Regions from separate parts of the Kribbella sp. NBC_00382 genome, predicted to be linked through region 1. Evidence: riboswitches for the same ligand, from Rfam matches in the RefSeq annotation. Region 1 holds a riboswitch; the other holds the start of a gene.
The links. Region 1 has a riboswitch for glycine ahead of gcvP (aminomethyl-transferring glycine dehydrogenase). Riboswitches for the same ligand answer to the same signal wherever they lie in the genome.
Positions count from the first base shown of each region.

Region 2: linked by a shared signal. The riboswitch ahead of OHA70_RS08245 (L-serine ammonia-lyase) and the one ahead of gcvP (aminomethyl-transferring glycine dehydrogenase) in region 1 are both predicted to bind glycine.

Region 1 is NZ_CP107954.1:6,192,337-6,203,582, forward strand. Features, by position in the region: gene OHA70_RS29480 (YciI family protein) at 1-46, opposite strand, end outside; gene OHA70_RS29485 (CDP-alcohol phosphatidyltransferase family protein) at 209-805, shown strand; gene OHA70_RS29490 (DUF881 domain-containing protein) at 816-1,679, shown strand; gene OHA70_RS29495 (small basic family protein) at 1,676-2,008, shown strand; gene OHA70_RS29500 (DUF881 domain-containing protein) at 2,010-2,816, shown strand; gene gcvH (glycine cleavage system protein GcvH) at 2,871-3,251, shown strand; gene OHA70_RS29510 (FHA domain-containing protein) at 3,379-3,900, shown strand; gene ftsR (transcriptional regulator FtsR) at 3,887-4,579, shown strand; gene OHA70_RS29520 (bifunctional nuclease family protein) at 4,626-5,117, shown strand; gene OHA70_RS29525 (MerR family transcriptional regulator) at 5,297-5,890, shown strand; glycine riboswitch at 5,912-6,009, shown strand; gene gcvP (aminomethyl-transferring glycine dehydrogenase) at 6,083-8,932, shown strand; gene OHA70_RS29535 (serine hydrolase domain-containing protein) at 8,952-10,253, shown strand; gene OHA70_RS29540 (pyridoxal phosphate-dependent decarboxylase family protein) at 10,416-11,246, shown strand, end outside.
Region 2 is NZ_CP107954.1:1,652,702-1,663,947, reverse strand. Features, by position in the region: gene OHA70_RS08270 (aminopeptidase P family protein) at 1-1,266, shown strand, start outside; gene OHA70_RS08265 (hypothetical protein) at 1,292-1,855, shown strand; gene OHA70_RS08260 (hypothetical protein) at 2,034-2,270, shown strand; gene OHA70_RS08255 (alpha/beta hydrolase) at 2,325-3,779, opposite strand; gene OHA70_RS08250 (DUF3817 domain-containing protein) at 3,878-4,225, shown strand; glycine riboswitch at 4,302-4,394, shown strand; gene OHA70_RS08245 (L-serine ammonia-lyase) at 4,472-5,845, shown strand; gene OHA70_RS08240 (alpha/beta fold hydrolase) at 5,807-6,499, opposite strand; gene OHA70_RS08235 (hypothetical protein) at 6,601-7,215, shown strand; gene OHA70_RS08230 (SDR family NAD(P)-dependent oxidoreductase) at 7,255-7,953, opposite strand; gene OHA70_RS08225 (helix-turn-helix transcriptional regulator) at 8,057-9,004, shown strand; gene OHA70_RS08220 (alpha/beta fold hydrolase) at 9,268-10,092, opposite strand; gene OHA70_RS08215 (hypothetical protein) at 10,162-11,127, opposite strand.

The DNA.
Region 1 (11,246 bases):
CCTGCCGCGACTCGGGATTGCCGTAGATCAGTACCAGAAACTTCACCGTCCCACCCTAGGACCAGCGGAGGCCGCACTACGGCTGATCTCGATCAGGTCACCGCCGGTGTGGCCGGGGCATGGCCCGGTACCGGGCCCAAGTACAGTAACGACCGGGACAGGGGCGCCGTTCGCGGTCGCCCGATTCGCAGAGCTGGGGGAGGATCGCGTGCCGGACTTGGAAGTGTCCGACCGGGTACTGACGATCCCGAACGCACTGAGCTTCATCCGGCTACTGGGCGTACCGCTCTTCCTCTGGCTGATCCTTGGGCCGAAGGAAGACGGCTGGGCGCTGCTGGTGCTCGCGATCTCGGGCTTCACCGACTGGGCCGACGGCCAGATCGCCCGCCGGATGAACCAGACGACCCGGCTCGGCCAGATGCTCGACCCGGTCGCAGACCGGCTCTACATCTTCGCCACCGTGCTCGGCCTCGCGCTGCGCGACATCATCCCGTGGTGGCTTGCGATCGCGCTGCCGTTGCGGGACCTGCTGCTCACCTTCGCCCTGCCGGCCCTGCACCGCCGGGGCGTCAACGCGCTGCCGGTGCATTTCCTCGGTAAGTCCGCGACCTTCTGTCTGCTGTACGCGTTCCCGTTGCTGCTGCTCGGTGATGGGGACAGCACACTCAACCTGCTGGCCCGCGTCTTCGGCTGGGCCTTCGCGATCTGGGGTACCGCTCTGTACTACTGGGCCGGCGCCCTGTACTTCGCACAGCTGCGCCACCTGATGCAGACCGTGAAGCCGATCAGCAACCAGGCGGGCTAAGGGCGATCCCGTGACCCAGTCTCCACCCGGCCAGTCCCCACCCGGCCAGTCTCCACCCGGGCAGCGACGCGTCGACGCGTCCATGTCGTTGCTGAACAACCTGATGGCCCACCCGCTGGACGAGGGGTACGCCGTCGCGGCCCGGCAGCGGCCGGCCCAGGGTGACAAGGCCAACAAGTCGCGGCACCGGATCATCCTGGTGATCGCCCTGCTCTTCCTCGGTTTCCTGCTCGCCGTCGCCGCGTCGCAGAACTATCGCAGCGCGCCCGAGGCGGAGAAGCAGCGCAAAGAGCTGATCACCCGGATCAACACGGCCGACAACCGGTTGACCGACCTGCGGGGCCAGCAGACGAAGCTCGCCGACGAGGTCCGCGGTCTGCAGGCCGGTGGGCTGAGCAACACGAGCGAAGGCGCCGCGCTGCAGCAGAAGCTGAACGACCTCGAGCTACAGGTCGGCGCGGTCGCGGTCACCGGCCCGGGCCTGAAGGCCGTCGTCGACGACGCCAAGGACTCAGACGACAAGCAGGGGCGGCTGCTCGACGTCGACCTGCAGCAGTTCGTCAACGGTCTGTGGACGGCCGGCGCGGAGGCGATCTCGGTGAACGGTCACCGGCTCACCACGCTGACCGCGATCCGCGGTGCGGGCAGCGCGATCACCGTCGACTACAGTTCGCTGACCCCGCCGTACACAGTGCTGGCGATCGGGGACACCGCGACCATGCCGGCCCGGTTCGCGCAGAGCTCGGGCGGCCAGTGGGTGCAGTACCTGGTCTCCAATTTCCATGTCCGGATGACGATCACGACGGAGGATTCCTTGCTGGTGCCAGCCGATGCCACCATCGCGCTGCGGTACGCGAAGGTGGGCGGGAGATGATCGCCGTCCTCGGCCTGGTGATCGGCGTCGTCGTCGGTCTGCTGGTCGCTCCCGACGTACCCGACTGGGCGCAGCCCTATCTGCCGATCGCGGTGGTCGCCGCGCTCGACGCGGTGTTCGGCGCTCTGAGGGCGTTCCTGGACGGCATCTTCGACGACAAGGTGTTCGTCGTCTCGTTCGTCTCGAACGTGCTGATCGCGGCCCTGATCGTGTACCTGGGCGACCAGCTCGGGGTCGGCTCGCAGCTGTCCACCGGCGTCGTGGTCGTGCTCGGGATCCGGATCTTCACCAACATGGCCGCGATCCGGCGTCACGTCTTCAGGGCCTGAGATGAGTACCGACGACCCGTTCCCGCCGCCGGAGCCGGCCGAGCCGACGCCGATGCCCAAGCCGAAGCCGAAGGTGCCGAACCTGGCGCTGCGGCGGCTGCGGACCGGCTTCAAGCCGTCCCGTGGGCAGGCGATCGTGGCTGTCGTGCTGGCGCTGGTGGCCTGTATGGCGGTCGTCCAGGTCCGGGTGAACCGGGCCGACGACGGCTACCAGAACGCCCGCCGCGAGGACCTGATCGCGATCCTCGACGGCCTGGGCCAGAACACCCGGCGGCTGGAGACCGAGATCACCGAACTGGAGGCGCGCAAGAACACGCTGACCTCCAGCGCGGACAAGGCGCAGACTGCCCGCGAGCAGGCCGAGCAGCAGGTGCGCGTGCTCGGCATCCTGGCCGGTACGTTGCCGGCCGTCGGCTCTGGGGTCCGGATCACGCTGACCGACCCGGAGGCCAAGATGCAGTCCAGTAACCTGCTGGACGCGATCGAGGAGCTCCGCGACGCGGGCGCCGAGGCGATCCAGATCAACGGCCAGGTCCGGGTGGTGGCCAGCACCGATCTGGTCGACGATCCGCCCGGCGTGAAGATCGACGGTGAGAAGGTGCAGTCGCCGTACGTGATCGAGGCGATCGGGGAGTCCCACAACCTGGCCGAGGCGGCCAACTTCCCCGGTGGTCTGGTGAGCGAGGTGGAAGGCCCGCAGATCGGTGGCCGGGCCGAGGTGAGCGAGCTGCCGAGCCTGTCGATCACCGTCTTGCACACGCCGGAGGAGCATCGTTACGCTCGCCCGGCACCGAGCCCGACAAAGTAGCCCCCCAGTAGACCCATTGCCTGGCAGTTTCCATTGGAAGAAAGAGGGACCGAGGTGTACCCCGAAGACCTGAAGTACACGGCCGAGCACGAGTGGGTGAAGGCCGGCGACGGCCCGGTGCGGGTCGGTATCACCGACTTCGCCCAGGACGCGCTCGGCGACATCGTGTACGTGCAGCTGCCCGAGGTCGGCACCGCTGTCCGGGCCGGCGACTCCTGTGGTGAGCTGGAGTCGACCAAGAGCGTCAGCGACCTGTTCGCGCCCCTCAACGGCACCGTACGGGCCGTCAACGAGGCGCTGGCCGACCAGCCCGACCTGGTCAACACCGACCCGTACGGCGAGGGCTGGCTGCTCGACATCGAGGTCGACGACGACGACGAGATCGAGGCGTTGATGGACGCCGACACGTACAAGGGCCAGCTCGACCAGAGCTGAGCGGCAACAACTGGTAGGTTCTGTCGGACCTCAACCGCCGGTCGAGGGTTGGGGCCGCAGGCCACACTTGTCATCACGGGGTCAACGAGAACGTCGCCGGACCGCCGGCGATCGGGAGGATCACAGCATGCCGTTCTGCAACCAGTGCGGGCACGAGAACTCCGAGGGCAGCCGGTTCTGCTCGCAGTGCGGAACGATGCTCCCTGGCGCGGACCGTCCGGTGACCGCCCCCGGGGTGACCGACACCGCGATGCTCGCACCGATCAGCATCGAGCCGGAGACCGAGCGGTTCGACGCCGGCGAGAGCCTGTCCGCCGAGGACGAGGCCGCGGTCGGCGCGCTGCCGCAGGGCTCGGCGCTGCTGATCGTCCAGCGCGGCCCGAACGCGGGCAGCCGGTTCCTGCTCGACGTCGACGTGGTCACCGCCGGCCGGCACCCGGACAGCGACATCTTCCTCGACGACGTGACAGTCTCGCGTCGGCACGCGGAGTTCCGCCGCGACCCGCAAGGCGTCAAGGTCCGCGACGTCGGCAGCCTGAACGGCACCTACGTGAACCGCGACCGGATCGACGAGCTGCAGCTGTCGAACGGCGACGAGGTGCAGATCGGCAAGTACCGCCTGGTCTACTACGCCAGTGGTCAAGCCTGAGCCGGACGGCTCCGCTGTAGGCAGCAGCATCGGTGAGGTGCTGCAGCTTCTGCAGGCCGAGTTCGCCGACGTCACCATCTCCAAGATCCGCTTCCTCGAGGCGGAGGGGCTGGTGACGCCGGCCAGGACCGCTTCGGGGTACCGCAAGTTCAGCGCGGCCGACATCGAGCGGCTGCGCTATGTGCTGACCGCGCAGCGCGACCAGTACCTGCCGCTGAAGGTGATCAAGGACCACCTGGGTGCGATGGATCGCGGGTTGCGTCCGCCTGCGCCTGGTGGCCGGCCAGCAGCGCCGGAGAAGTTGCCGCAGCCCGCGGGTCTGCCTGATGCCGAGGACTTCTCGACGTACGGGACCGAGCTGAAGCTGACGCGGGACGAGCTGCGTGAGGCGGCCGGCATCACGCCTGAGTTGCTTGAGCAGTTGGAGAGTCACAACCTCGTCGTGGCCCGGGGCAACCACTACGACGGCGACGCGATCCTGATCGCCAAGGCGGCGGCCGAGTTCGCGCAGTACGGGATCGAGCCGCGGCACCTGCGGCCGTTCCGGGCTGCCGCCGACCGTGAGGTCGGGTTGATCGAGCAGGTGGTCCAGCCCCGGCGGGACGACAAGACGCTCGAGCTGGCAGCGCTCGCGGTTCGGTTGCATGCGGCACTGGTCCGCTCCCGGCTCACCCGCTGACCCCGGCGGGGCAGCCCCGGCCTGGCCCGCAGAGTAGGCTGAAGGAGTGCGCGAAGTCGACGTGGTCGGAGTCCGGGTTGAGATGCCTTCGAGTCAGCCGATCGTGCTGCTCCGGGAGGTCGGCGGCGAGCGGTACCTGCCGATCTGGATCGGCGCGGCCGAGGCGAGCGCCATCGCGTTCGCCCAGCAGGGGATGGAGCCACCCCGGCCGCTGACCCACGACCTGTTCGCGGAGACGATCCGGATGCTCGGCCACACGCTGAGCCAGGTCCGGATCGTGAACCTGACCGACGGCGTCTTCGAGGCGATCCTGGTCTTCGACGACAAGACCGAGATCTCCGCCCGCCCGTCCGACTCGATCGCCCTCGCGCTGCGGACCGGTACGCCGGTGTTCTGCACCGAGGAGATCCTGGCCGAGGCCGGCATCCCGGTCCCGGACAGCGAGAACGAGGACGACGAGGTGGTCGAGGAGGAGGAGGTCGAGCGCTTCCGCGAGTTCCTCGATCACGTCACACCGGAAGACTTCGACAAGAGCTGACAGGTAACGATTCGTATTGGATCCGCGACACGCATCCGGCTCCGGGCCGTTGTCGTTGACCCGGCCTGAGCGGCGGCTTACCTTGAAGGAGTCGTGGGGGTGTTGTAACTCCACGGATGTGATCCGTTCCAGTCGGTACCCAGGGAGGCTCAGGCGTGACACGCACCGGCGACACTGATCTGACGGCGCAGTCGACGTCCGAAGCACACGCCGAGGCGGCCGTCACCGCCGGCGTTCAGGGTCTGCTCTTCGAGGACGACCTGAAGCCGATGCCCGACGACGTCGGCTTCCGCGGCCCGACGGCCTGCGCCGCGGCCGGTATCACCTACCGCCAGCTGGACTACTGGGCCCGTACCGGACTGGTCTCACCGTCCGTGCGCCCGGCGACCGGTTCCGGCACCCAGCGGCTCTACGGCTTCCGCGACGTCTTGTTGCTCAAAGTGATCAAGCGGCTGCTCGACGCGGGCATCTCGCTGCAGCAGATCCGCAGCGCCATCGCCCACCTGAGCAAGCGTGGCATCGATGACCTGACCCAGATCACCCTGATGAGCGACGGCGCCTCGGTCTACATGTGCACCTCGCCCGACGAGGTCATCGACCTGCTGGCCGGCGGCCAGGGCGTCTTCGGTATCGCCCTCGGCGGCGTCTGGCGCGAGGTCGAGGGGTCGCTGTCGGAGCTGCCGACCGAGCGTCTCGACGCGCACGGCGAGACCGGCGACACGCACGCCAACGACGAGCTCGCTGCCCGCCGCCGTGCCCGCATGACGGGCTGAGGTACCCTCGTTCTCAGCCGTACACAACACTCGGGAGAGTCTCAGCCTGCTGTTTGGCTGGGCGCCGAAGGGGCAATTCCTCCCCGGAACCTCTCAGGCCCATGGACCGAGTGTCTTAGGCGACTCTGAAGCGCGCGCCGTGTGACAGAGGGGGAGGCCACCGGCAATTGTCAGCAACGGAGCCTCCTCACGATGACTGAAACCCCTGCACAGGTATCGGCCGTGTTCGCCGACCGCCACATCGGACCACGCCAGGACGAGATCGCGCGCATGGTCGAGACCCTCGGGTACGCCGATGTCGATGCGCTCGTCGATGCCGCGGTGCCTGCCTCGATCCGCTCGACCGAGCCGCTCCGGCTGCCCGAGCCGGCCTCCGAGGTCGACGCGCTGACCGAGCTGCGGCAGCTCGCCGCCCGCAACAACGTCGCCACCTCGATGATCGGCCAGGGGTACTACGGAACCTTCACCCCGTCGGTGATCGTCCGCCGCCTGGTCGAGAACCCGGCCTGGTACACCGCCTACACGCCGTACCAGCCGGAGATCTCCCAGGGCCGCCTCGAGGCGCTGCTGAACTTCCAGACCGTCGTCTCCGACCTGACCGGTCTGCCGACCGCGAACGCGTCGCTGCTCGATGAGGGCACCGCCGCCGCGGAGGCGATGACGCTGGCGCACCGCTCGAACCGGAAGAGCAAGAGCAACCGCTTCCTCGTCGACGCGGACTGCTTCGCGCAGACGATCGCCGTCGTCCAGACCCGGGCCGAGGCGCTCGACATCGAGGTTGTCGTCGCCGACACCACCGAGGGCCTGCCCGAGGGCGACTTCTTCGGCTTCCTGGTGCAATACCCGGGTGCCGGCGGCGTCGTCCGCGACCTCAAGCCGTTGGTCGCCGCGGCTCACGAGCGCGAGACCCTTGTCGCCGTCGCGTCCGACCTGCTCGCCCTGACGCTGCTCGAGGCGCCGGGCGAGGCGGGGGCCGACATCGTCATCGGGTCGTCCCAGCGCTTCGGCGTCCCGCTGTTCTACGGTGGCCCGCACGCTGGGTTCATGTCGGTGCGCGCCGGGCTGGAGCGCTCGCTTCCGGGTCGGCTGGTCGGCGTCTCGGTTGATGCGGATGGCGCGCCGGCGTACCGGTTGGCTCTGCAGACGCGTGAGCAGCACATCCGCCGTGAGAAGGCGACCTCGAACATCTGTACCGCGCAGGTGCTGCTCGCCGTCGTCGCCTCGATGTACGCCGTCTACCACGGTCCCGAGGGGCTGAAGGCGATCGCCGAGCGCGTCCACCGCAACGCGGACAGCCTGGCCGCATCGCTCAAGGCCGGTGGCGTCGAGGTTGTGCACGACCAGTTCTTCGACACCGTGCTCGCCAGGGTGCCCGGTCGGGCGGCTGACGTCGTCGACACGGCGCGGCAGAACGGCATCTGGGTGCGTGAGGTCGACGCGGACCACGTCGGGATCTCCTGCGACGAGAAGACCGACGCGACGGCGCTCGTCGGGGTCTGCCGTTCCTTCGGCGTGACGTACGACGCGACGCTCGGTGGCAACAACCTCGCCGAGACGGTCACCCGGACCTCGGAGTACCTGACGCACCCGGTCTTCAACACGCACCGGTCCGAGACGGCGATGCTGCGCTACCTGCGCAAGCTGTCGGACTACGACTACGCTCTCGACCGCGGCATGATCCCGCTCGGCTCCTGCACGATGAAGCTGAACGCGACCACCGAGATGGAAGCTGTCACCTGGCCCGAGTTCGCCGACATGCACCCGCTGGCGCCGATCGAGGACGCCGCCGGTTACGTGAAGCTGATCAGTCAGCTCGAGCGCTGGCTGGCCGAGGTGACCGGCTACGCGAAGGTCTCGATCCAGCCGAACGCCGGCTCGCAGGGTGAGCTCGCCGGACTGCTCGCGATCCGCGGCTATCACCGGGCCCAGGGCAACGAAGACCGCAACGTCTGCCTGATCCCGGCCAGCGCGCACGGCACGAACGCGGCCTCCGCGGTGATGGCGGGCATGAAGGTTGTTGTTGTCAAGGGCAACGATGACGGCACGATCGATCTGGCCGACCTGCGTGCCAAGGCCGACGAGCACGCCGACAAGCTGGCCGCGATCATGATCACCTACCCGTCCACGCACGGCGTGTACGAGGAGAGCGTGACCGAGGTCTGCCAGATCGTCCACGACCACGGCGGCCAGGTGTACGTCGACGGCGCGAACCTCAACGCGCTGCTCGGGCTGGCCAGGCCGGGTGAGTTCGGCGGCGACGTCAGCCACCTGAACCTGCACAAGACGTTCTGCATCCCGCACGGTGGTGGCGGCCCGGGTGTCGGTCCGGTCGCGGTCGCCGCGCACCTGGCCCCGTACCTGCCCAACCACCCGCTGCTCGACCAGGCCGGTCCCGAGTCGGGCGTCGGCCCGATCAGCGCGGCACCGTTCGGCTCGGCCGGCGTACTGGCGATCTCCTGGGCGTACATCCGGATGATGGGCGCGGAGGGCCTGACGTCGGCGACGAAGGCTGCGGTGCTGACCGCCAACTACGTGGCCAAGCGGCTCGAGGACGCCTTCCCAGTGCTCTACACGGGTGAGAACGGGCTGGTCGCGCACGAGTGCATCCTGGATCTGCGGCCGATGACCAAGGAGACCGGCATCACCGTCGACGACGTCGCGAAGCGGCTGGTCGACTACGGCTTCCACGCGCCGACGATGTCGTTCCCGGTGGCCGGCACGCTGATGGTCGAGCCGACCGAGTCCGAGGATCTTGGTGAGCTGGACCGGTTCTGCGACGCGATGATCGCGATCCGGCACGAGATCGACCGGGTCGCGGCGGGGGAGTGGCCGGCCGGCGACAACCCGCTGGTGAACGCGCCGCACACCGCGTCGTCGGTGATCAACGACAAGTGGGAGCACGCCTACACCCGCGAGGAGGCCGCCTTCCCGCAGTCGGTCGACCGGACCACGAAGTACTGGCCGCCGGTCCGCCGGATCGACGGCGCGTACGGCGACCGCAACCTGATCTGCTCCTGCCCGTCGCCGGAGGCCTTCGAGTAACCCAGGCATACTTGTGCGGGTGACTGACGTACGTGCTGACACCGCAGCGGCCCTGTACGCCGAGATCGCGGCAGCCCAGAGTGAGACCAAGCTGCCGTCGATCACGGCCGGTGTGCTGAAGGACGGCGCACTGGCGTGGACCGGGTCGCGCGGGCAGATCGTGGACGGTGAAGGGCTCGCGCCCGGGCCGGACGCGCAATACCGGATCGGGTCGATCACCAAGACGCTTACCGCGATCCTGGTGATGCAGTGCCGCGACGACGGGCTGCTCGCGCTGAACGATGCCGTGGGCAAGCATCTGCCCGGGGTTGCGTTCGGCGACCTGACCATCCGGCAGTTGCTCGCGCACTCGGGCGGGATGAACGCCGAGCCCGAAGGCCCTTGGTGGGAACGCAATCCAGGCGTTTCGTTCGAAGCGCTGACGGCGGCGATGGACGAGTCGCAGGCGGCCGGCAGCCCCGATCGGCGGCATCACTACTCGAACCTCGGCTACGCGTTGCTCGGTGAGGTCGTCGCGCGTCTTCGGGGTGCCGCATGGATGGAGCTGGTGGCGGCCCGGATCCTTGACCCGCTGGAGATGCGGCGGACGACGTACTTCCCGGTGACCCCGGCCGCCAAGGGGTTCTCGGTGCATCCGTTCAGTGGGCGGCTCGACCTGGAGCCGGCGTACGACTCGGGTGCGATGGCGCCGGCCGGGCAGTTGTGGAGCACGATCGAGGACCTGGCGAAGTACGCCGCGTTCTGGATCGACCCCGGCTACGAAGTACTCAACCGGGACACCGTCGACGAGATGGCGGCGCCGGCGGCCGCGGATCCGCGTGAGGCACTGACCGCGTCGTACGGGCTCGGGCTGCGGATGCATGCCGACGACCCCTATCTCTTCGTCGGCCACACCGGCTCGATGCCGGGCTTCATGGCCGGGCTCTTCGTCGACCGGGGCCGCCGCATCGGCGCGGTGACGCTGGCCAACTCGACGTCCGGCAGATGCGCCTCGGTGCCCCTCGACCTGATGCGCATCCTGGCCTCGTACGAGCCGCCGCTGCCCATCGAGTGGGTGCCGGAGCCGGAGCTCGCCCAGGGCGAGGAGCTGCTCGGCCATTGGTACTGGGGCAACACCCAGATGACGATGACCGTCGCCGGCGGCATCCTGCAGCTCACCACCGGCTACCCGTGTCGTTTCTCACCCATCGGCCCAGACCTCTACCGCGGCCGCGACGGCTACTTCGCCGGCGAACGGCTCCGGGTGATCCGCGACGGTGACGTCGTCAAGCAGCTGGATCTCGCCACTTTCACGCTCACCCGTACCCCGTACGGCCGCTGAGTCGTTCACCCAGCACCCCGCCTCGTCAACTCGGACGAGGCGGTTGTTGCTGTGTTTCATCACGCAGGTCACCCCGGTTGACACGCACAGCTTCGAGGTTAGTAGGTTAGGGCTACCTAAGTAAGGGCTGCCTTACTCGACAACTTTCCCAGGAGAAGCTGGATGTCGTCCCTCGACGCACCCCATAGTCCCTTCGATCGCGATGAGCGTGTGGTGGAGCTGCATCGCTGGCCCCTGGCATCGACCGTGCGGGACAGCAAACGGGGACCGTTGCCGGCCGGTACGCCGGCCGCCGTCCAGCAGCGGACTGCCGAGCTGCTCGGTGCGCCGCGGGTCCCTTCGACGGGGGTCGGCGAGTCGGCGGCGCTGGACCTGATCGCCGGACTGCTCGATCGGGATGGGATCGATCTCAGCCACCCGCACGCGGCCGCGCATCTGCAGCCGCCGGTGCTCCAGGTGGCCGTCGACGCCGATGCGCTGGCGTCCGCGAGCAACGCGTCGATGGACACGTACGACTCCGGGCCGGTGACGCTGGAGATCGAGCGCTGGGTGGTCCGGGCGCTCGCGACGATGGCCGGTTTCGGGCCGTCCGCCGATGGCGTGCTCACGCCTGGTGGGTCGATCTCCAACCTGCTCGCGGTGCTGATCGCCCGCGACAATGCCGCCGCGGCGGTCGGTATCGACGTACGGCGCAATGGGCTGGCCGGGTTGGAGAAGCCGGTGGTGTTCTGCTCGGAGCTGGCCCACTTCTCCGTGCAGCGGGCTTGCGCGGCGCTCGGTCTTGGCGAGGACGCGGCCATCACGATCCCGGCCGACGGCGACTTCCGGATGCGCTTGGACATCCTGGGCGACGAGCTGGCCAAGCCGGGCCGGACGCCGCTCGCGGTGATCGCCACGGCCGGTACCACCGACTACGGCTCGATCGACCCGATCGCGCAGATCGCGGGGCTGGCACGGCAGTACGGGGCATGGGTGCACGTGGATGCGGCGTAC
Region 2 (11,246 bases), 3.9 Mb from region 1:
AAGCTGAGTGCCGCGCTGCCCGGGCGCCGGATCGCGGTCGCTGCCGGCCGGGCGCCGGTTCGGTCGAACGACACGGATTACCTGTTCCGCGCGGACAGCGACTTCGTCTGGCTCACTGGTTGTCAGGCCGAGGGCTCGGTGCTGGTCATCTCCGGTGATGGCGACGCGACGCTTTATCTGCGCGAGACGGCGGGGCCTGGCGAGGCCGACTTCTTCGCGAACGCGCGGGACGGGGAGCTGTGGATCGGGCCGGTACCTGGGTTGAAGGACTGGTCCGATGCGTTGCAGCTGCCGTGCCGGCCGATCGAGGAGTTGCCTACTGCCGTGCGCGGCGCAGTACCGGCGATGCTCACGACGTACGGCGTGGAGCCGTTGCTGGACGCGTTCGTCGGGGGTGGTGGCACGCAGGAGCTGCGGCAGGTGCTCGCCGAGTTGCGGCGGATCAAGGATGACTGGGAGCTCGATCAGCTGCGCGAGGCGGTCGCCGCGAGTGTGCAGGCGTTCGGGGATGTGGCTCGGGAGCTGCCTGAGGCCGTACGGGGTGGTGGCGAGCGTTGGCTGGAGGGCACCTTCGACCGGCGAGCCCGTACTGCGGGCAACGGGCCGGGCTATGCGTCAATCGTTGCTGCTGGCAACCATGGACCGGTGCTGCACTGGGTCCGCAACGACGGCGCCGTCCGCGAGGGCGATGTCATCCTGCTCGACGCCGGGGTGGAGACGCGCACGCTCTACACGGCTGACGTGACCCGGACCTTCCCGGTGACCGGTGAGTACACGCCGGCTCAGCGGCAGGTGCACGACCTGGTCCATAAGGCTCAGGTCGCCGCCCTGGCAGCGGTCCGCCCGGGTGCGCCGTACCGTGCCTTCCAGTACGAGGCGATGCGGGTGCTGATCGAGGGACTCCAGGATTGGGGTGTCCTCGACGTCTCGCTGGACGAGGCGCTCGGGCCGGACGGTCAACAGCACCGCCGGTACGTCGTCTGCGGCCTCGGCCACTACATCGGCCTGGACGTCCACGACTGCGACGCGGCCCGCCCCGAGACCTACTTCGCCGCCGACCTGGACGTCGGCATGGCCCTGGCTGTCGAGCCCGGCCTCTACTTCCACCCCAACGACGAAACCATCCCACCCGAACTCCGCGGCATCGGCATCCGCATCGAAGACAACGTGGTCGTCCACTCCGACCGCCTCGAAATCCTCACCGAAGCCCTCCCCATCACCACCGACGGCCTCGAAACCTGGACCCAATCCCACCTCCCAAAGTGACCTAGGTGTTGCGTACCGTGATGGCATGAAGCTGATCGGCTGGGGGATGCTGGTCGTCCTGCTCGACTTCAGGTACGGAGGCGTCGACGTTGTCGTCGACCTGGCCGGCTGGCTCATGCTGTACTTCGGGCTGCGCCGCCTCTGGCGACTCGACAACGCCTTCCGGGTGGCCTGCGGCTTCGCCTTCGTCGGCGCCGTCGCCTCCTTGCCCGAGCTGCTCCCGCTGCTGGGCGGCCGGCCCGTGTTCGGTGGCGAGATCCGGCTGGTGCTGCTGACCGTGGTCGGTGGGATGGTGATCATCCTGACCTGCACCGGATTGATGCGGGCGGCCGACAAGGCCGGGGATCGATCGTTGGAGCAGCGCGCGCGATGGTTGCGGGGTGTGGAGGCGGTCTCGGTGGTGCTGAGCCTGCTGATCGGGCAGCGGCAGGTCGTGGTGTCGGGTGGCGATCGGATCGGCGAAGTCGTCGGGTTGCTGAGCTTCTTGTCGGTCGGGCTGGCGTTCGTGGCGCTGGTGTGGTTCGTGTTGCTGGTGTTCTCGCAGAACGTGGTCAAAGCAGCGACTGTGGGTAGTCAAGCAATCACTTAAAATAATTCAGCTATGAGTGGTAACGCCGGGGCTTCCTGCACGATGTAAGGAGCGGGGGAGGGTCAATCTCGGCCTGGTGCGCGGTAGTGGGGGGCCGCGGCTGCGCACCGGCCGAGCTGGCCCCGACTGGGAACCCGGGGGGGATCCCAGGGATTTACGGCACGGGGGGATTTACATGATGAACCTGCGAGTGCGGGTAGTGCACTGTACGTGCGCCGGCGACCACCACTGGTACGCCGACATCGATGACACGGATGATCTGCAGCCCGACGATCCTTACTGGTTCGTCGACCGCTGCAGGTCACAGTCCGAAGCTCTCGAGCGCGCCTGCGCCCGACTGCTCGAGCTGTCCACCGAGGTGCTGCGCAGCGGGTCGCTGACCCGCGTACAGGAAGCGCACCTGGTCTGCGTCTGAACCAAGCAACGGTCCCCTCGCCATGCCCGGCGGGGGGACCGTCGTTTCAACTGCTCAGGCTGTCGGCGGTACTGCGGGACAGCTGGTGCCGCGGCGTGGGACGGTCAGCGAGATCAGGTAGTTGTCGATTGCTTGCCCGACGCAAGGACTCTTGGTGTAGCTGCCGTGACCCCAGCCCTGGTAGGTGAGCAGCACGCCCTGCCGGCCGAACTGGCGGGCAACGTCGGCTGCCCAGCTGTAGCCGGTGGCCGGATCGTGCAGCGCGTTCGCGAGCAGAGCGGGCGTCCGCAAACCGTGGATTCTCAAGTCCTGCTGGGGATTCGCCGCCTTCGGCAGGCCCAGGCAGTTGGTCACCGCGAGCAGCGTCGGCGGGATCTTCAGGTCCTGGTTGTTCCGGGCGAGCCGCCGTACGAGCGCCGAGAACTCGCCGTACGAACGCACCGGCAGACTGAGGTCCTGGCAAAACGGCGCGAGCGTATTCGGCGCCAACCCGGTCGGTACCGGCGGTTCACCCGTCGGTGGCTGGCTCGTCTCCAGCCGTTTCAGGGTGTCGGCGAGCGCGGCCCACTGCGGTTCGTAGAGCATCCGGAACACCCCGAAGGTCAGCGTGTACGGCGTCGCCTTGACGCTCGCCTGCCGTGGATCCGGCAACTCGCCGCGACCGGCTCGGGCGAGCAGATCCGCCCACAGTGCATGGATATCGCGGTCGTGCAGCGAACACGCGGTCGCCTCAGCACACCACTTCACGAACTCGCTGAACGAGTCCTGCGCGGTCGCCGCCTGGGCGTCGAGGAACTCGCTGGTCGTCTGGTCGCCATGGTTGAAGACACTCTCCAGGACAAGCGCGCGCAGGCGCTGCGGGTACTTCTCGGCGTACAGCTCACCCAGCAACGTCCCGTACGAACTGCCGTGGAAGCTGATCTTCGTCTCACCCAGCGCCGCGCGGATCGCGTCGACGTCGCGGACCGTCTGCAGGGTGTCGATGTGGTCGTACACCGGCCCGGTGTGGGCGCGGCAGTCCTCGGCCAGCTCGCGGTTGTAGCGGATCGTCCGGTCGAACCCGGCCCGGCTGGTGATCTGCGGCGAGGGCTGCTTGGCGAGTAGCGCGGCCGAACAGACGACGGGGTTGCTGCGGGCGATCCCACGCGGATCGAAACTGACGATGTCGAACTTGTCCTCCAGCGCATCGCTGAACCGGCTCATCCCGGTCCGGATCCGGTCGACGCCCGAGTCGCCGGGACCGCCCGGGCCGAACACGAGCGTGCCGATCGGGTCTTTAGTAGTACGCCGGGCAATGGCCAGGCCGAAGGTGGGACCGTTCGGGTCGTTCCAGTCCACGGGGACCTGCAGGGTCGCGCATTCGGAGCCGGCCACGACGTTGGGATCTTCTTTGGGTTTGACCTCGCACTGCGACCACTGCAAGGCCTTGGACTGCACGGCTGTTGCCGGTACCGCGGTCAGGCCGGCGAACATGACGCCGACGACCGCACCCCAGGTGATGAGCTTCATCCCCCGATCCTCGGTAAACGTCTTCCAGTGCACATCAGGGACGGACCCGACCCGAACCCCTGGCCGGCCTTGGGGGACTTGTTAGGGTCATTGACCTGATGACTGAGACGACGACCGCTGCAACTGCATCTGCTGATAGAGGCCCAGCCGGATCGAAGCACGCCACCGTCTTTCGGGCGGTGGCGATCGCCGAGGCGATCTCCTGGACCGGCCTGCTGATCGGCATGCTGTTCAAGTACGTGCTGTCCGACAACGAGATCGGCGTGAAGATCTTCGGCCCGGTGCACGGCACGATCTTCATCGCGTACGTGATCACGGTGCTGACGGTCCGCAAGCCGCTGCGCTGGACCGTCCCGGTCACGCTGGCCGCGCTGGCGGCCAGCATCCCGCCGCTGTTCACCTGGTTCTTCGAGCTCTGGGCGCAGCGCACCAACCGGTTGTCCTGAGTTCACCCGCTGCCGGATTGACGCGCCCGGCCGGTCCGCCGTACCGTCGCGGCGAGTACTGAAATCAGCAGCCGCATGAACCCGTGCGGGAGAGACCCGGGCCAGACCCGGGCGCCGTAGGAGCAACTCTCCCCAAGAATCTCTCAGGCACCTTCACCGTACGGGCGAGGCACCTCTGGAAGGCACACTGCCTGACAGAGCGGGGAGGCATACCAATCGGTCAATGACGACCAGGAGGCCTCCAGCATGGCGATCAGCGTGTTCGACCTGTTCAGCATCGGGATCGGCCCGTCGAGCTCCCACACCGTGGGACCGATGCGAGCCGCCCGCACCTTCGCTCTCGGCCTGGTCGCGGACGGGTTACTCGACCGTACGACCGCCGTCGAGTCGCAACTCTTCGGCTCGCTCGGCGCCACCGGTCACGGCCACGGCAGCAACAAGGCCGTCATCCTTGGCCTGGAGGGTGAGGACCCGGAGACGGTCGACACCCGTACGGTCGAGAGCCGGGTCGCCGCGATCCGCTCGGCCGGCCGGCTGCGGCTCGCCGGGCAGCGGGAGATCGTCTTCGACGAGAACAACCAGCTCATCATGCACCGGCGCAAGGCGCTGCCGTACCACCCCAACGGGATGACCTTCGTGGCCCGGGCCGCCGACGGATCCTGTTTGCGCGAGCGGACGTACTACTCGGTCGGCGGCGGCTTCGTGGTCGACGAGAACGCCGCGGCCGGCGACCGGATCGTCGCGGACCGTACTCCGCTCAAGTACCCGTTCCTGTCCGGCAACGAGCTGCTCGTCCGCTGCCAGGAGTCGGGGCTGCCGATCAGCGAGGTGATGCTCGCCAACGAGCTGGCCTGGCGGACCGAGCCCGAGATCCGCGAGGGCCTGCTGCACATCTGGCAGGTGATGCAGGACTGCGTCGAGGAGGGCTGCGAGACCGAGGGCACGCTGCCGGGCGGGCTGAAGGTGCCGCGCCGGGCCCACGCGCTGCACGCCAAGCTGAGCAGCGACAAGTACTCGGTGGACCCGCTGAAGGTGATGGACTGGGTCAACCTGTTCGCGCTCGCGGTGAACGAGCAGAACGCGTCCGGCGGGCGGATCGTCACCGCGCCGACGAATGGTGCCGCGGGCATCATTCCCGCCGTACTGCACTACTACCGGCGATTCGTGCCGGGGGCAACGGAAGACGGTGTGGTCCGGTTCCTGCTGGCCGCGGCGGCGATCGGCGTTCTGTACAAGGAGAACGCGTCCATCTCCGGGGCCGAGGTCGGCTGCCAGGGTGAGGTCGGCTCGGCCTGCTCGATGGCGGCCGCCGGGCTGTGCGAAGTACTGGGTGGAACTCCGGAGCAGGTCGAGAACGCGGCCGAGATCGCGATGGAGCACAACCTCGGCCTGACCTGCGACCCGGTCGGCGGGCTGGTTCAGATCCCGTGTATCGAGCGCAACGCGATGGCATCGATGAAGGCGATCAACGCGGCCCGGATGGCGATGCACGGCGACGGCGTGCACGTCGTCTCGCTCGACAAGGTGATCAAGACGATGCGCGAGACCGGCGCCGACATGAAGATCAAGTACAAGGAGACGTCACGAGGCGGCCTGGCCGTGAACGTGATCGAGTGCTGACGGATCCTCCACATGAGCGTTGTGCCCGAGACCTGTCAGGGTGAGCACCGGACCGCTTAACGCGGTCAGTTCGGCATCGGTGTTCATCGGGTCGAGCTCACCCCTGGCCAGTACGACGTCCGCCTGGCTCGCTGCGATCAACTCAGCCATCTTCGGAGCGCCTACTCCCCAGGTGCCCGGGTCCATGGCGAGCCGCCAGCGGCCGTCGACCTCTTTGAGCCCGTGGTCGACGGAGTTGCTCGCGGGGTCGACCAGCCCTTGCAGTCCGGAGACCTTGAGGAATCGGGCAGCCGCCTCGTCGCGACTGTCGAACCACCCGATCGGCTTCTGCGCCAACGCACCGGCCCGCCCGAGGTCATCCGCCGACCAGGTCACCTTCACCCCCAACGCAACAACCCGATCCACCTGTACGCCGTACCGCCCACTGGCCAGCTCGAGCGCAATGACCCCGCCAAGCGAATGCCCGACGACGACCACCCCACGTCGTGCCGGCAACGCGTCGGCAACAGCGGCAGCCATCGACCCGAACGTGTACTGCGGAAGCGTGGGCGCACTCCCGTGCCCCGGAAGGTCCGGCGCAACCCGCGGCTGCGCCCACCCATCCCAAACCCGACCGGTAGCTCCCAGTCCATGCAGCAACACGAGCGATGACATGCGGGCCAGGTTCTCAGAAATAGTCTGCGCTGGCGAGGAAAGATGCGGCCAAGGGGTGTTTTAAACACTCCTTTGAACGGTACGGTGCGGGTCTTGTGAGGATGCCCCGCCGAGTTGCCGTTGTTGTCGCCGTGCCGGTGGGCGTCTATGCCGTTTTGTTCCTGGTGAGTGTGCTGGGTGGGCCGCGGATCGGGGCGCCGCTGATTCCGTTGCCGGGTGGGGGTGGGCCGGAAGCGGCGGAGCCGGTTGCTGGGCCGATGAGGTCCGGGGAGCCGGGGCAGCCGCTGCCGCCGGTGCCAGTGGGGCAGACGCCACCGGTTTCGCCTCGCGAGACTGAGCTGCCGTGCCTGCCGGGGCCGGATCAGGCTTGCCGTGCGGCGAAGCCGCCGGTGGGTGGTCCGACTAAGGCGCCGACCGATGGTTCACCGGAGGAGCCGAGAGCGACCGCCGGGCCGACTTCGGGGCCGACGGGTGGTACGCGTCATCCCTTGAAGCCGGTGCCGAGTGTGGCCGAGCGGCCGCTGCCTTCGATGCCTCCGGCAACTAAAACGCCACCCCGGCCACCGGCCACCCAACCGCCTGGCACTCCTGGCACGCCTGGCATTCCGAGTACGCCGGGGCAGCCGCCGGTCACCCCGAGCGGCCCGCCGGAGCGCCCGCGCCCGACGACGATCGCGGAAGCGCTGGTCGCCCTGCTGGAAACCCTGCGTCCCTGACCCGTTGTCATGACAGGCGCGTTGCCACCTTGGCTGCCATCACCAGGGGACGATGCCGGCGTTGCGCTGGTACGTCGCCGTGGGGCCGGTCTTGTCGATGGTGGCCAGGCGGACGATGCTGGCGGCGCCTTCGGGGATGGACTGGTGGCCTCGGTGGCCGTTGAAGTCGGTGGCGGTGTAGCCGGGGTCGACCGAGTTGATCCGCATCTCCGGGTTGAGGTGGGCGTACTGGGCGGTGAGCATGTTGAGGGCGGACTTCGAGGAGCTGTAGATCGGGGTCGGGATCCAGGCGGACTCGCGGACGGTGGGATCGGTGGCCATCCCGATCGAGCCGAGACCGCTGCTCACGTTGACGACGACCGGGTTGTCGCTTGCCTTGAGCAACGGCAGGAAGGCGTGCAGGACCCGGAAGACGCCGAAGACGTTGACGTTGTAGACGGCCTGGAAGTCGTCGGCGGTCAGCTCGTCCGCGGGCCTGAACGGTCCGGAGATACCGGCGTTGTTGACCAGTACGTCGAGATGGCCGGCCTCGGCCTGGACGTGCTTGGCGGCGTTCTGGACCGACTCGTCATCCGTCACGTCCAGCTGGACGAAGCGGGCGCCCAGCTCGTCGGCCGCTTTCTGTCCACGCTCGGGGTCGCGCGCGGCGACGTACACGGTGTGGCCGAGGGCAACGAGTTGACGGGCTGTTTCGTAGCCGAGGCTCTTGTTGGCCCCGGTGATCAATGTTGTGGTCATGGCTCCAATCTCGTCGCTGGGCGGTGTTGCAGGTAGTGCACGCTTTGTCCTGGGGACTGGCAGTACCCAGGCTGTCCCGGGCGCTGCGGGGGATACTGGAGTCGTGTCTGAACTCGGCAAGACCCTGCACGCCTGGCGAGATCGCGTGACTCCCGCCGAGGCCGGCCTGCCCGCGGGTGGGCGGCGGCGGGCGCCGGGGCTCCGGCGCGAAGAGCTGGCGCTGCTCGCTGGGTTGTCGGTGGACTACATCCTCCGGCTCGAGCAGGGCCGGTCATCCGCGCCGTCGACCCAGGTGCTGACGGCGCTGGCCCGGGCGCTCCGCCTGACTGACTCAGAGCGCGACCACTTGTTCGTCCTGGCCGGTCAGACGCCACCGCGGCCCGGTGCGATCTCGACGTACATCCCGCCCGGGGTGCAGCGGCTGATCAGCCAGCTCGGAGGTGCGCCGATCTGCGTGTGCGCCGCTTCCTGGACGATGATCACCTGGAACCCGCTCTGGTCGGCACTGATCGGTGACCCGTCCGTACTACGGGGTCGCGAGCGCAACATCATCTGGCGGCACTTCATGCTGGGCGGGACCGTGGGATTCAACCGCGTCGCCCAAACCCCGGAGCAGGCCGCCGACTTCACGCGGGCGATGGTCACCGACCTGAGGGCAGCCACCGCGCGCTACCCCAACGACGGCGACCTCCGCGCCCTGATCCAGGAACTTCGCACCGGCAGCCCCAAGTTCGCCCGCATGTGGGACGACCACGTGGTCGGCTTCCACGAGTCCAACGTCAAAACGATCAACCACCCCGAACTAGGCCCGATGCAACTGGACTGCGATGTCCTCACCGCCCCCGGCAGCGACCTCCGCCTGGTCGTCTATACAGCCGCCCCCGACACCGAAGCCGCCGAAAAACTCCGCCTCCTCTCAGTCCTGGGCCTGCAAGCCCTGACTGACGAGGAGGACGAGACGCTCGATTGGCCGAACCTCGACGGGAGCGGCGAACCTGCGACCAAGGACGAGGTCCGCAAGGCAGTTGCGCGTCGCGCTGGCGAACGCTGATCCTCAACGGCCTGCCACCCGAGGTTGTTGTGGCGACCTTGAACACCAAACGGTGCCTGAGGACAAGAAATAACGTGTCCAAGCCCACCATTGCCTGTTCAAGCCCACCGTTGCCTGTTCAAGCCCACCATTGCGTGTCCGAGCCCACCGCGTCCCCCGCGAGCCCACCAGTGGTGGGCTCGGACACCTAACGGTGACCTTGAACAGGGCACAGCATGTTCAAGCCCAACGTTTGGTGTTCAAGCCCGCCACGGAGGGCTCGCTCAGGGGGCGGTGTTGAGGATGGTTTGGGCTACTAGGGCTGGGGCGTCGTTCATGGGGACGTGGCCGCAGGCGTAGAGGGGGATCATTCGGGCCTGGGGGAGTTGGAGGTGGGCTCGGGCGGCTTGGCGGGGGAGGAGGATTCGGTCGTGGGTGCCCCAGGCGATGGTGACTGGGATGTCCGGTACGTCGCCTTCGAAGGTGGTGCCGGATTTGGCCAGGCGGGCTACTCGGTCGAAGGCTGGGGCGGTGCGCATGGCGAAGGTTTCGGCGACCACGGCTTCGGGGCTGCGTTGGGCCGGGCGGTTGTAGATCATGCCTGTCATCACGCGCCGGCCGGCCGTAGTACGGGCCATTCTGCGGATGGTCGCGTCGGGGGTGCGTTGAGCCACGCGGCGCATGTTGGTCAGGACGTTGAGGGCCCAGGAACGTTCGCGAGGAGTCCAGAAGCCGGCCGGGGACAGTGCCGTGACGGAGCGGACCGAGCCGAGTTGGCCGAGGCGGAGGGCGACCAGGCCACCCATCGAGTTGCCCGCTACGTCGGGTTTGCCGAGGTCGAGCGCAGTACAGAACGCCTCGACCGCGTGGGCGAAGGAGTCGACCTCGTCGGGGATGCCGGCCGGTACGTCGGGAGACTCGCCGAAACCCGGGAAGTCCAGCGCGATCACGTCCCGCGACTCGGCCAGCTGCTCGATCACCGGGTCCCACGCCTGCCGGTGGTGGCCGATGCCGTGCAGGAGCACCAGCGGCGGGCCGGCGCCCTTGCGGTCGTACGCGATCTCCACCCCGGGAACACCGGCCACGGTCACGGTCGCAGTAGCGCTCATGAACTCATGGTGACCCCGGGGTGGATCGCTGTCATCGTGACATGGCCGATGTCACATAGCTGAGAAGATCTAGTACGGGTCGACCTCACTCGACGACGCGTTGCCCAGCACCGAGGCCTGCAGCTGGACCTCCCAGCCCTGGTTCTTGCTGAACGGCTGGTCGAACTTCTTGAACGAGCAGTCGGAGCTGAACTGGCGCCGCTTCGGGTTCCAGTCCTTGCCGCTCTTCACGTACAGCTGGTACCCGCCGCCGATCCGGTAGACGGTCGCGGTCTTCTTCGCTTGGACGTACAGCATGATGTGCGGCTTGCTCGGCGCCTTGCCGGTGGTGACGATCGAGACCGCCACATCGGTGGACGACCCGTTCTTGACCCGCAGCGCGCCGGAGCCGCCCTTGCCGCTGCGGACGATGACGTCACCGTTCGACGGGCGGTTGTCGGTCGGCTCCGGGCCGAGGTCGGGCAGCGTCCGGCCGAAGATCAGCCCGATGGACCGCAGTTGCACGGCCGCGGGCGACAGCGTCGCGGTGAGTTGGCGCTGGATTGCCTGCGAGACGTACGCGAGCCCGCCGCAGCCGATGTCGCTGGTGTCGCCGTTCGACAGCGAGGTGGCCGCGTTCTTCAACCGCAGTTGCAGGACCCGGTTCGCGGCGACTGCGCGGGCCGGTGGCTTGATCGATCCCACCTTGAGCGATTCGGCGTTCAGCGTCTGGGTGAGGTTCTGCATCGCGGTATCGAGGCTGTCCTCGGTCTTCACCCGGCCCAGCGCGTTGATGTCGTTGGCCAGCCGCTTGTCGATCCCGAGCAGCTCACCCTGGTACTGCACCTGCGTCAACGGCCCGGCCGGCTTCGGCGGCGCGGTCGAGACCGGTGCCGAAGTGGGCGCCGACGTCGGTGCGGTCGTCGGTTCGGTGGACGACGTACTGGTCGTCGGGTCGACGCTCGCCAGCGTCTTCGCACCGTCGTCCGAACCGCCGCATCCTGCCGCCAGCGCCAGCGCGGCGATGCCGGCGGAAATGGACAGAGTTCTGCGCATGAATGCCCCCAGGTCCTCGATGTTCCCCTTGTCAGCAAACCCTAAGTGGCAAAGGGATTCCCCGCGAGCCCAGCGGCCCCTTTAGGTCAGCAATAGAGCAGGTCAGACGTAAGAACGCG